DNA from 4 places in the Marinomonas sp. genome. Region 4 is predicted to be linked to each of the others. Evidence: predicted binding sites of a transcription regulator. Region 4 holds the regulator's gene; each other region holds the start of a gene.
The links. Region 4 encodes FliA, which starts transcription of late flagellar genes. Its sites were predicted from a motif close to CTAAAGTTNNNNNNNNNNCNGCCGATA; they were not measured.
Positions count from the first base shown of each region.

Region 1 (3,333 bases), 150 kb from region 4:
CGTTGTCTGATCTAACACTTTTACAATGCTTTTGCTGCGATCTTCCGTCATTTCAAATGACAATTGAACATTTAATTGAGACATTTTTCGATTTGCGTTCTCAATTTTTTCAGGTTCAACTTTAGGTGAATGAGTAAAACTCTGGTTATTAGAGTTCTTATTATCCGCTTTATTGCTATCGGCTGAATTTTGAATAGCTTTAGCATTTGCTTCACGCAATGCTCTGAATTGCTCCCCTGTGCGCTGATCTTGTCTAGTTGCAACGACTCCTACAGACTGCTTTGAAAAATCACTAGAATTAATTGACATATAACTAGTCCTCTAAATGAGACAAAAGCTGGAACAAGGCTCCAGCTTTCCGTTACCACTAATTTTAGCCCAAAAGCGACAACGCAGTTTGTGGACGTTGATTTGCTTGCGCCAAGATAGATGAACTTGCTTGTTGAAGAATTTGAGAGCTTGTTAGTTTAGCAGTTTCTTCAGCAAAGTCAGCATCACGTACACGAGAACGTGCAGCCGATACGTTTTCTTGAATATTACTTAAGTTACTAATGCTTGAACCCAAACGGTTTTGAATTGCACCCAATTCCGCACGTTTAGAACCAACAGCAGAAATCATATTATCAACAATGTTGATCATACTTTGTGCATTAGCCATAGTCGTAACAGATGGAGTACCAAAACCTTGCTCTGTGTCACCAAAGCTGCTACTTCTGCTTGCTGGTGGCTGAGGCACTGCAGGTGCATTCGGATCTACATAAACTTCACCATTTTCTTCTGCTGCCGCCATTGCTTCAGCTTCTGGGTCTACATATTCATCACCATTAGCTTCTGCTTCTGCTCTAGCTTGTGCTTTAGCAGCGTCTTTCTGAACAAAGTAATCATTGTATGCAGCAATATCTTCTTGGTACTTAGCTTCTTCAGCCGCATTAGAAGACAGACCCGCCATAGTGAAGCCGCCATTGCTTGCATAATCTTGGTTATCACCTTTACTCAAATCAAAACTGATTGTTTGATTCGCATCAGCACCTACTTGGTACACACCATTGTAACTGCCATCAAGCAAAGCACGTCCACCGAAGGTTGTATCAGAAGCGACACGGTCAATCTCAGTAGACAAGGCGCTGATTTCTTGCTGAAGCGCTTTACGGTCATCATCAGAGTTTGATCCGTTTGCAGACTGAATAGACAGAGTACGCATACGTTGCAACATGTTAGTCGTTTCGTCCAACGCACCTTCCGCAGTTTGCGCTACAGAAATACCGTCATTGGCGTTACGAACAGCCTGATTCAAACCATTAACCTGAGATGTCAAACGGTTAGAAACCTGTAGGCCAGCAGCATCATCGGCTGCACTGTTAATACGCAAACCAGAAGACAAACGCTGGAAAGACGTATCTAAGGTTTTCCCTGAATTCATCAGCTGACGCTGCGCACTTAAAGATGAAATATTCGTATTTACATATAAAGCCATTATAGCCTCCTAGGTTTCATGTAATCCTGCAAAAAAAGCAGTTCGTATAAGGTTTTCGACAAGGTTTTGAAAACCTTTAGTCAATTTCGGAAATTTTTTTCCCAACATCGGAAAAAAAACACCCATCAGGCGGCACAAATCTGCCTAATTCATTGTTTTAAAAACAATTATTTTTTAAAACAAAAAACGTTTTTCCTTTAAAAAAGTTAAAAAAAAACGCCTTTTCTCTTTAAAAATCTTTCACTTAACTTACAAACACTAAAAACAACCCAAAAAAACACATCCAAACAAGTATTGCAGTACTAAGTGGCAAAGCATCGCCATCACTTACTACCTATTGCCACTTTCGGCCACCCTTTCTTATTGAGAAGGCACAAAAAAACAACGCCTTAAAATTTGCGTAAAAGCATCGTTTTAAGAACACAAGCGGCCGCCGTTCAACTAGAAAGTCACTGGAATTCTGGACGACAGAAGGTCGCAGCAAATTATTGTCACTTATGACATCGCTACTCATTCAGAACCCTCCGTCCATTCGTATCAGAAAAATACGAGCAAGCATGACGCAAGCTGAAAGCCTGAAAACTCAAATAGAAAAGACCAAGCGTGAAAGAACGCGGCACGACACTCCGCTTCAAAAAGACAAGCAACTGCCGGCCAGTTAGAAAACCAGAGAAATACCGAACGACAGAAGGTCGCAACAAATCATCGTCGCTTATGACATCGCTATTCATTGAGAACCCTCCGTCCATTCGTATCAGAAAAATACGAGCAAGCATGACGCAAGCTGAAAGCCTGAAAATGAGGACCAAAAAGACCAAGCGTGAAAGAACGCGGCACGACACTCCGCTTCAAAAAGACAAGCAAGTGCCACCCAGTTAGAGAACCAGAGAAATGCCGGACGACAGAAGGTCGCAACAAATTATTGTCGCTTATGACATCGCTATTCATTCAGAACCCTCCGTCCATTCGGATCAGAAAAATACGAGCAAGCACGACGCAAGCTGAAAGCCTGAAAACTCAAATAGAAAAGACCAAGCGTGAAAGAACGCGGCACGACACTCCGCTTCAAAAAGACATGCAACTGCCAGCCAGCTAGAAAACCAGAGAAATACCGAACGACAGAAGGTCGCAACAAATCATCGTCGCTTATGACATCGCTATTCATTCAGAACCCTCCGTCCATTCATATCAGAAAAATACGAGCAAGCATGACGCAAGCTAAGAGCCTGAAAATGAGGACCAAAAAGACCAAGCGTGAAAGAACGCGGCACGACACTCCGCTTCAAAAAGACAAGTAACTGCCGGCCAGCTAGAAAACCAGAGAAATACCGAACGACAGAAGGTCGCAACAAATCATCGTCGCTTATGACATCGCTATTCATTAAGAACCCTCCTCCAGTCGTGTAAACCAGAAGGATGAGACCCAAAGCAATACCAGCTAAAAGTATAAAAGCCAGAACAGACAAGGCTTGGCATGAAGCTAGATACCAAAAGAAGTCGCCTTAAAAAGACAAGCAAACCTCGCTCGACAAAAATAGCTGCCAACCCATACAATCTTTGCGGTTCTATTCGGATACAGATATCCCCCACCAAGCATTTCGTAAATATTCAATACACCAGAAAAATCATCTAAAAAAGAATGTATTAGCTCTTTTTCAACATCATTCCCTGCCTTATCAAAAGCTAATCTCAAAGTCAGTCTAATGGCGCTTTGACTGTCTTTGGCATAAGCCTTAAACACAATTACCTGTTCAAAAAACCGCTAAAAACACGATAAAACTCATTATTTAGGCAAAAAAAAGCCGGGTGAAAAATCACCCGGCTGAAAAGGCACCTCTAGGAGAGAGAAGTAGCCTATA
Region 1 is NZ_OZ245329.1:4,068,859-4,072,191, forward strand. It holds gene ACO05V_RS19470 (flagellar protein FlaG) at 1-309, opposite strand, end outside; gene ACO05V_RS19475 (flagellin) at 374-1,474, opposite strand; gene ACO05V_RS19480 (hypothetical protein) at 1,981-2,205, opposite strand; gene ACO05V_RS19485 (hypothetical protein) at 2,415-2,639, opposite strand; gene ACO05V_RS19490 (hypothetical protein) at 2,632-2,856, opposite strand; gene ACO05V_RS19495 (hypothetical protein) at 2,955-3,215, opposite strand.
Region 1: a site for FliA is predicted at 1,528-1,554, ahead of ACO05V_RS19475 (flagellin). Genes of this name have one in related genera too.

Region 2 (3,333 bases), 170 kb from region 4:
GATTAATAATCGAGATCTTCATACCTTTGAGCTTAGCTTAGATCACACGTTTGAGTTGATGGGGAGTGTGCCTTCTGATCGTTTGGTTGTTACGGAAAGCGGTATTCATACTCGAAACGATGTGGCGTTGATGCGACAAAAAGGTATCCATGCGTTCTTGGTTGGTGAAGCTTTTATGCGCGCTGATGACCCAGGTGAAAAATTGGCTGAGCTGTTTCAGTCGTAGTGATGATGCTTTCAGTCATAGCAGAATTAAGTAAGGTGAATGATGAAAACGAATGTTAGTTGGCAAGAAGATGTGCATTTTACCGCTGAAACTGGCTCGGGTTTTAAGGTGGAAATCGACGGTAATCAGGTTGCTGGCCCGAGACCTATGGAGCTCTTGCTTGCAGGTTTAGGAGGCTGTACTTCTTATGATGTGGTTGGGATTTTAAAGAAATCGCGCCAAGATGTTGTTTCTTGTGTGGCTCAGATTGATGCTGATCGAGCGGATACTGTTCCTGCTGTCTTTACTGAAATTCGAGTGCATTTTGTCGTTACAGGTCGTAATTTGAAAGAAAGTGTTGTTGCTCGGGCGGTTAAGCTGTCTGCGGAAGAGTATTGCTCCGCCTCTTTAATGCTAGAAAGAGGTGGTGTGAAAATTGTTCATAGTTTTGAAGTGATTGAAGTGGAATAAAGCATTACTTGATAAGAGTGTTTTAAAAAAGAGCTGAGAGGCTCTTTTTTTTGATTATTTTTCTGTCACTTAAAGTAGTGGTGTCCCCACCAGGACTCGAACCTGGAATAGCTGCTTAGGAGGCGGCCGGTATATCCTGTTTACCTATGAGGACTTATTCTAAAAACGAATTTATACCTGAATTGTATCGATAATACAAATTTAAAATAGGTATGGCATTGATTTTTATGGTTTTTTAAGCACGACCTAATGTGTGTTTACTGCTTATTGGGCGGGTCGAACCTCTGGCGGTATAAACTTTGTTTTTACTACTGTGGCCCTGAAGAAGCTCGTACAGGTGTTTGTTACGTTTTTGAAGGGTATTTAGTATCCGAGCGTTGGTGTTGTTTTTAACTTTGCAGCTCTGCAGTAGGTTTTCGCATTCTTTCATTAAAAGGCGTATGTCATCCATAGAGCTATCTTGTTGACTAAGCCAGTGTTTGAATTCTTCTTCGGTAGGTTTTTTTCGATCAACTATGTCAAACTTTATGAGTATATTGACTCTTTTCTCATTAAGTTGGTTCATTTCATCGAGGAGGGCTTGTTTTTGTTCAGACAAGTCGATAATGGCTTCACTATCGACTTCCCCGTAGGCCAGCCTTTCTTTATCAAGAAGCTCTGATATGTTTTCTAGTATCTCTTTGCTTCTGATGAATATTGGGGCGATAGGGATCATAGGGCAAACCGTTTTCAGACTGTAGAGAAACTACAGTCTAGAATAGCGAATCCATAGAAGCCATATTATTCGCTAGCTTCTGCGTATCTATCTTGTATTCGCCCGCTGCAATAGCGCTTTTGATTTGCTCTACTTTATCCATATCAACATCAGGCAAGCTGTTAATTTTAGATTGTTGACTTTGTAACGTTTGCGCAGTGCCGCTTAATTTTACGGTGTCCTCTGCTAGCGTGCCACCACTTCTAACGGCACTTTGCTTTTCTGTTGCATTACTCGCAACATCATCTTTCTGCGTTCGTTCACTTTTATTTATAGCGCTTTGATTTGATAGACCTGAGAAATGTATTGCCATTGGGTTTTCCGCCCTTAAATGATTTGCCTGTCTATGTTGTCGGCAGGGTCTAAAGATACTTTAATGAAAAAAACAAAAAAGAATTCATAGGCTGCCAATTAGTATAATCAATAGTTTACAAGAACCTCACTGTCAGTTACAACTTTGGCGTATATAATTCGTCCAGAACTTGTGTTTTTAATGCGTATTTGTTGGCCTTTGACTCCATTTTCTAAAGCAACACCGTTCATTCTGACTATAATAGTGCCACTGCTTGCTGTTATAAGTACAGAATCTCCCTTTTTTACAAGGGTTGGTGGGGTGGTTAAATCGTCCGTAATAAAAGTGTTGATACGTAAGTTGCGTGAAGCTACAAGGCCATAAGGCGGGCTTTTCTTTGTGTAGATATGTCCTCTTAGGTTGGATATGTCTACTTCGCCTATGTCAGTGTTTGATTTAGTAATGATTTGGCCGCGGTTGATTGGGGTGATGGTTTTTATTGCTGGGATCGTGATGGACTGAGTGACTGGTATATAGGATTTCCAAGTTGGCGATTCACAGCTAATTTCATAGCTGGTGCGTTTGGTAGCGTCTGATCTTTGATTGCTGATCTTAATGGATTTACTTTCACAGTCAGGTAAGTAATTGAGAGCGGCAAGATTATTTAATGTGATGTTGATGGTGGCATCAGGGTATATCTCTGATAACCGAGGAATCTCTACTTGATTTATGTAGCGATTGATTTGCTCTTCAGTAGAGACGGCAAATGTTAAGCCTGTTTGGAGACAAATGAAGGCTATGCTTAGCCTTATGATTCGCATGATTCGTTCTCTTTGTTTATTATTACGTTATAAATAAGATAGTTAGTAAAATATTTGAATTCACTTTATCATTGGATGATGCATTTTAACAATTTTGAGGTAATACCTCAGTATAATGTTTACACATTTTGGAGGCGTTTATGGCTGGAGTTTTGGATACTGTTAACCAACGTACATAGCTCGTAGGAGAAAACCGACTTGAATTGTTGTTGTTTCGCTTAAATGGTAAGCAAATTTACGGCATCAATGTCTTTAAAGTGAAAGAGGTGTTGCAGTGTCCTAAATTAACCACTATGCCTCATAGTTCTCCAGTGGTTAGAGGGGGTGCTCACATTCGTGGTGGTACCATTCCTATTTTGGATTTGGGTTTGGCAACAGGCGCAAGTCCAATAGAAAACATTAGTCAGTGCTTTGTTATTATTACTGAATACAATCGTCGAATTCAGGGTTTTTTAGTGCGCGGAGTTGAGCGCATTGTAAATATGAATTGGAGTGATATTCAGCCGCCGCCAAAAGGTTTGTCGAATGATAACTACCTGACGGCTGTATGTCAGGTCGATAAAGAAATGGTGGAAATTATTGATGTGGAACAGATCCTTTCTGAGGTTGCTCCTACGCGTCAAGATATTTCTGATGGTATCGTTAATGCAGGCGTGACAGAAAATGCTCAGAAACATCATATACTCATTGTGGGTGATTCTTCCGTTGCACGTAAACAGATCAAGCGTTGTATGGAACAAGTTGGCTTTGCTACGACAGTTTTAAATGATGGCCGTGAAGCGCTTACTTA
Region 2 is NZ_OZ245329.1:4,088,387-4,091,719, reverse strand. It holds gene trpC (indole-3-glycerol phosphate synthase TrpC) at 1-226, shown strand, start outside; gene ACO05V_RS19605 (OsmC family protein) at 269-676, shown strand; tRNA gene ACO05V_RS19600 (tRNA-Arg) at 755-830, opposite strand; gene ACO05V_RS19595 (flagella synthesis protein FlgN) at 912-1,391, opposite strand; gene flgM (flagellar biosynthesis anti-sigma factor FlgM) at 1,429-1,743, opposite strand; gene flgA (flagellar basal body P-ring formation chaperone FlgA) at 1,851-2,543, opposite strand; partial or broken gene ACO05V_RS19580 (chemotaxis protein CheV) at 2,684-3,333, shown strand, end outside.
Region 2: a site for FliA is predicted at 1,781-1,807, ahead of flgM (flagellar biosynthesis anti-sigma factor FlgM). Genes of this name have one in related genera too.

Region 3 (3,333 bases), 150 kb from region 4:
GGAACTCGGTGATGTGAAATAAATATCATGCGGCGCACTTGGGTAAAGCGTCCCTTCAGCTGAAAAAGCAGAGGATTCTGGGTTTGTGTTGGTCACCGATGTCAGTGATATTTTCGCATCTGATAAATTGTCAGAACTCGTGTTCACCGCAATAGGCGTACTCAATGCTAACGCCTCGCCATTCTTCGCGAACAAAGACAAGCCAGCAGCAGCACCTTCTGTTGGCGTAAAGCGAAAAATATCGTCACTATCGATTTCATTAAGATTCGCAAGACGAAGATCAATACCAAGCTCATCAATTTTAAAATAGCCGTCACTGTCTTTGGCTAACATACTAGGATCAAACGTAATGGATTTCTCAGTTGATTTACCGTTTACATCAAATTTCTTAATAGAAAAATGATTGTCATCTGTTCTAGTTAATTCATAAGTATCTTTGGTAATTTTAGCCGATTGCCCATCAGTCACTCTGACAGAGATATTTTTGGTCTTATGAATATTATCAGCGCTTGAGTAAACATTGATTTTCCCCAAGGAAAATAAATCCTTGCCAGATTCACCGTTAGCATCAATCCCTTTTTTATTCTGGGTGTTCATGGCATCGGCCAATGCAATCGCATGCTGACCCAAGGTTCTATCAGCATACACACTAAATTCGGACCGATAGTCAATCAAGCCACCAACACTTCCGCCTAGTCCCTCTGTTTTCAATCCAACGTCATAGTCACCAAAGCTTACAACCAAATCAATTTTTTTTGGCTGTAATGGATCAGGTCTAACGACTAGCTCGGTAGGATGTTGATCCATTACCAAAGGCTGACCATTAGCCAATTGAATTGTCATTAAACCTTTATCATTAAATTGAGCATTAATATCTAGGTATTTAGATAGGTCTTTCGCTAAAAGCTCTTGTTGGTCACGAAGCTCATTAGCCGGAGAAATAGATAAACCTTCTTGTTGCAGAATCTGTCCATTCAACTTAGAAATTTTCGCGGTAATTGCGTTTACGTCTTCCAGAGAAGAAGCTAACTGTTCATCAACCAAGCCTTCTTGGTCGCTCACCACACCAGACAACACATGATATTGCTGCACAAGGTTTTGAAGACTAGAGTGAGCCAACTGTCTTAATGAAGCAGAAGTTGGATCATTATTAACTGTTTGCAAGGCATCAAAAGATTTATTGAGATAAGTATTCAAAGAAATACTGTCTTCGGCCAATAAATTGTCCGAAGTCGATATCATTGACTGGTAAGCATCATAATAAGAAAACGTCGACGTATCTGAGCGCATCTGAGCACTAACGAAGTTATCAACAAGACGAGACGTATCGCGAAGAACAACGCCGCCAACAGGCGAACTAGTGGTATCGGTTCTTTGACGGCTATAGCCCTCGGTATCCACATTGGATGTATTCTGCCCTGTGGTATTAATACGGGCATTACTAGACTGAAGTCCAGACAAACCAATTGAATATAAACTTGAGCCCATAGCTCACACCCCTAGTACGTTTTCAAAAGTAACCATTAGATCTTTTTTCGCTCTAATCACTACTTATGCAAAAACTTTACCAAAACTGAGAGATTGGGGAATTTAAATTTTTACAACCGTTGAAACCACTTACTAGAAAGGATGTTATCGATTTTGTCAGAGTACTTAGGATCCGTTGCATAGCCGCCTTTTTGCAAAGAAGCGGCAAACATTGACGCGTCATCTCCTGCTTCAAGGGCATCTTTATACCGCTCGCTGGTAGACAAAAAATCAGCATAATCTTCAAAGCTTTGTGAAAAAGAATCATAAGCACGAAATGCCGCTTTTTCACGTTTTGCCACGCCATCTCGAAACTCCAAAGTATTCACAACTGCTCGATCTCCTTGCCAGCGATTATCAGCCTTAATACCAAATAAATTGAAGCTTGCTGCGCCATCTTCCTTAGCAATAGGATACTTTCCCCAACCAGTTTCAAGCGCCGCTTGTGCCAATATCGCTTTCGGATTAACACCTAATTTTTCTGCTGCTCGCTGGGCATGAGGCCAAAGATTTTCAACAAACTCATCCGGAGAGTTAAAGACAACAGAAACAGCCGATGGCGCAGAAGCCCCCTCGGTTGCAGAAAGATTTTGTGCTTTTTGCTCAGCCTCCTGCTGAACCGATTGAATAAATTCGGCGGATGCACGATGAGCTAAAGCTTGAATTCTTACCAAGTCTTGTTTTGCCACTTGATTAAGGAAGTCGGTGTCACCTCGCTGCTTTGCTTCAGGAGAACTGACAAGACCTTGTTGCTGAGTTTGATATTGACGAATAAGCGCTTCGGATAATCCTATGCCACCTGATTTTGCCATACTCTGAGACATCTGAGAGTCCATCATCTCTTGGTATTGCTTGGTTTGAGCACTAGAAAAAAGGCCACTTCCAATTGCTTCATTTGTACTACGCATGTTTTTCAATAACATATTAATAAAGATGGATTCAAATTGCTGAGCAACATCTTTTAATGCGGCATCAGGGTCTTTTTGGGCTTTAGTTTTCAAAGCTGTTAACGTCGAAAAATCAGCAAAAAAATCTTGCTTTGGTGGCACTGAATTCATAGAAAAACCTATATCACCACTAAATCTGCATTAATTGCACCAGCTTGTTTTAAGCCCTCTAAAATAGCCATCACATCACCCGGTGCAGCACCAACTTGATTAACCGCACGAACAATATCATTCAATGAAGCACCTGGATCAAAAACAAACATATGACCACTGTCTGGAGCAATCTCAATCCCAGCCCTAGGCGATACAATGGTTTCTCCTCCTGTCATCGTACCGTCTTTGCCTGCAACGGGAGGCACCTCTTTAATGGTGACCGTCAAACTGCCATGAGTAATTGCCGCAGGCGACACTTTCACATGCTGACCAATAATAATAGTCCCAGTCCGGGAGTTAATAACAATACGAGCACGCTCTTCAGCCACCTCAACATCTAGATTCTCTAGAATTGATAAGTAAGTCACACGCTGACTAGGATCTCGTGGTGCCGAAACTCGAATAGACGTTGCATCCAATGTCGTTGCCACACCTGGCCCTAGAAGAGTATTAATTTTATCAGAGACCTGTTTTGCCGTAGTAAAATCAGGACGATTTAAGTTGAAGGTCAAGGTGTCGCCAGTATTAAAGCTACTTGGAACAATACGCTCTACACTCGCGCCATTTGGAATACGACCAACGGTCGGAACATTGACCGACGTTCTCGATCCATCAGCACCATTGGTGCCCAACCCACCTACAACCAGATTACCCTGCGCAATAGCGTACACAGCGCCATCAGCACCTTTTAATGTCGATAAAAGTA
Region 3 is NZ_OZ245329.1:4,077,412-4,080,744, forward strand. It holds gene flgK (flagellar hook-associated protein FlgK) at 1-1,488, opposite strand, end outside; gene flgJ (flagellar assembly peptidoglycan hydrolase FlgJ) at 1,599-2,585, opposite strand; gene ACO05V_RS19535 (flagellar basal body P-ring protein FlgI) at 2,594-3,333, opposite strand, start outside.
Region 3: a site for FliA is predicted at 1,542-1,568, ahead of flgK (flagellar hook-associated protein FlgK). Genes of this name have one in related genera too.

Region 4 (3,333 bases):
TTACAGTATGAAAGCCACGAAAAATCGCGTTAAGCAGCTGCTTATCATCTGGATTTTGCTCTAAATCTACTAATTGTTCGGAAAGCTGCTCTAGGATTTCACCAGCTTCTACCAAAAAATCTTGTAAAATCTCTTCATCGACCTCGAAACTCATCCTCAGCTCCTTCTAGAAACCAAGACTTGATAGCAAGTCGTCTACTTCGTCTTGACTACTCAGTACTTCAGGGTTGTTTTGTTTATTAATAGCTGGGCCATGACCACGAGTGTCATCGTGTTCAGACTCTTTCTCTTGGTGTTCAATCCCCGAGATACTATCAACGCGTCCAGCAACAGCAACGAGATGCACAAGTTTTTCTTCTACATCTCGAATTAAATCATTCACTCTAGCGATCACTTGACCTGTTAGGTCTTGATATCCTTGCTCTAGGAGAATTGTGTTGAGGTTTGAATGCAAGGTTGTAGCGCTGTCATCAGCGTAAGCTAAGAAAACATCGATACGCTTATACAAGTCTCGAAACTCTTGAGGCGTTAAGTCTCTCTGAATTAAGCGACTCCAGTCTTTTCTCAGATCTCTTGCCTGACTTTGTAATTCACTAGCAACAGGCACACTACCATCCACCATATCCATGATTTTGTTAGCTGCTGAATTAGTTAATTCAATAACATAAGTCAATCGATCAGAGGCATCTGTTATCTTTGTGTTACCCAACGCATCGCTATTTCCATCAGCCACCAAGTCAAGTGAATCAACTTGAAAGTCACGAATTGCGTCATGGAGACTTCTCGTGAGATTACCAACTTCTTTATAAAAGCTATTATGTCGGGCTTCACTAAGCTCCTGTATTATTTTTACTGCCCCAATGAAATCACCAACTTCAATGTGGTTCAAAAGCTCTACAGCGCCATCCTTTACTAGGGTTTCAAAGTCCCCCAAGCCAGATCCAAGTTTCTTTGACATTAAAAGCCCCTATTTAGCAGCGTCTATGCGTTCGAATATTTTCTCAATTTTTTCTTTGAGAGCCACTGCTGTGAAAGGCTTAACAACATAGCCATTTACACCTGCTTGGGCAGCCGCAATAATCTGATCACGCTTTGCCTCAGCGGTTACCATCAATACAGGAATGCTTTTAAGTTTATCGTCAGCACGAACTGCACGAAGAAGCTCAATTCCTGTCATACCAGGCATATTCCAGTCTGTCACAAGAAAATCTATTGTCCCTGCCTGAAGAATCGGTAATGCCGTCATTCCATCATCCGCTTCAACTGTATTGGTAAATCCTAAATCCCGTAGTAAGTTTTTAATGATTCGTCTCATTGTCGAGAAATCATCAACAATTAGGATCTTCATGTTTTTATCCAATGCAACCTCCACACCCTAAAGGTAATATTCCACAACTCATAATTAATCTCGCCAATCACTTAACCGAGCTCGTAACCTCATAGCCGCTTGGCTATGAATCTGACTAACTCTTGATTCACTGACACCTAAAACAGCACCAATTTCTTTCAAGTTGAGTTCTTCATTATAATAAAGAGACAAAACTAACTTTTCTCTTTCAGGTAGATTATCAATTTCTTTTGCCAATTGATTTTGAAAACCACCTTCTTCTACTAATGAATAAGGAGCATTTTCTACTTCCGACTCAATACTGTCTAAATTATTTGCATCAGAATCTAGCATTTCTTCGTAGCTAAACAACTGAGTAGACATAGATGAGTGAATCATTTCATGATATTCATCCATGCTTATATTCATATGAGCTGCCACTTCCATATCAGACACTACTCGACCTAATGTCGCTTCTAGTTCTTTAATTGCATTAGCAACCGCTCTACCATTACGCCTGACTGACCGAGGAGCCCAATCCGTTTTGCGCACCTCATCCATAATAGAACCGCGAATACGGATACCTGCATAAGTTTCGAAACTGGCACCTTTGGTAGACTCAAAACGTTTATACGCCTCAATCAATCCCATCACGCCTGCTTGAATCAAGTCATCCACATCTACACTATCAGGTAAACGCGCCAATAGATGATAAGCAATTTTTTTTACTAAATACCCATATTGCTCAACAATCGCATCAATCGAAAGCGTCGCTTTTTTAGAGTATGTGTTATATCCGTTTTTGGTCTGCATAAAATAGTCTAAGCAACCTTTACCATTTAAGTTAGTTGCGCTAACTAACTGTACTACATAGTTTGGCGCAACGCTTTCAGTAATAACAAAATTTTACTAACTACCATACTTTAGTGACCCATAAAGTTGACTATAATGTTCTGCAGTATATACAGCCCTACTAATCAAATTATGCGCCCGAGCTGGCTCAATATCATCTGGAATTCTTTGACCATCTGCTATATATACAACAGGTAAGCCTTCTTCAATAACTACACTAATAGCTTCACCAAGTGAAGCAGATTCATCAAGTTTACTTAAAACACAACCATCTAATTGAACTTGAGAATAAACATCGACAACGGTTTTTAATACCTGTCGTTGACTTGTGCAAGGTAAAACCAACAATTTCTTTAGGCTCGCTCGTGCGCGCTTCATCATTAAAAGCTGTCGTTCAAGATTTGAATCTCTTGGATTCATACCAGCAGTATCAACAAGCACTAAAGAATAATGCGAATATTTCGCTAAAACTTCATTTAAATCTGAGTATTCATTAACTACTTCAACAGGAACATTTAGAATTCTACCAAAAGTTCTTAGCTGTTCATGAGCCGCTATACGATAAGTATCTGTTGTGATTAATACCACACCATCAGAACCATGCTTTAAAACATGCTGAGCCGCGATTTTACCGATAGTGGTCGTCTTCCCAACACCGGTAGGCCCCATAAATGCGATACATCCTTTAAGCTCTGAAGAACTTGAGCGAACAGGAATATAATCAGCCAAATGCGCAAGTAAGCGATTCCAGTCGTCTTCTCGACCTTTTAAATCAATATCATCAATAAGTCTAGATACAACAAAATCTGACAACCCCAAGCCTTTTAACTTATCACGGGCACGCACCTCAACAACACTTTCTTTAACGTCTCGACTGTCATTTTGCTGACGCTGCTCGAGCATAGCTCGTACATTTTTCAGCTCAAGTTCCATATCTCGCAACTGTTTAGCACTTTCGCTATTGCGAATGGACAAAGCTTCTTCAACAGCCGGGTCCTCTTTGTCATTTGACAAAGGAGGCATTTCAAACTGTGTGGTTGGACGTTTCTCTAAATTAGATTGTGAAGTATTTTGCGGAGGAGTCTGCTGTTTCGCTCTTTCTATACGTTCTAAATAATCCGCACTTGGATCTGCATATGATTCTGAACGAGACG
Region 4 is NZ_OZ245329.1:3,922,444-3,925,776, forward strand. It holds gene ACO05V_RS18770 (chemotaxis protein CheW) at 1-154, opposite strand, end outside; gene ACO05V_RS18775 (protein phosphatase CheZ) at 167-958, opposite strand; gene cheY (chemotaxis response regulator CheY) at 968-1,360, opposite strand; gene ACO05V_RS18785 (RNA polymerase sigma factor FliA) at 1,403-2,140, opposite strand; gene flhF (flagellar biosynthesis protein FlhF) at 2,237-3,333, opposite strand, start outside.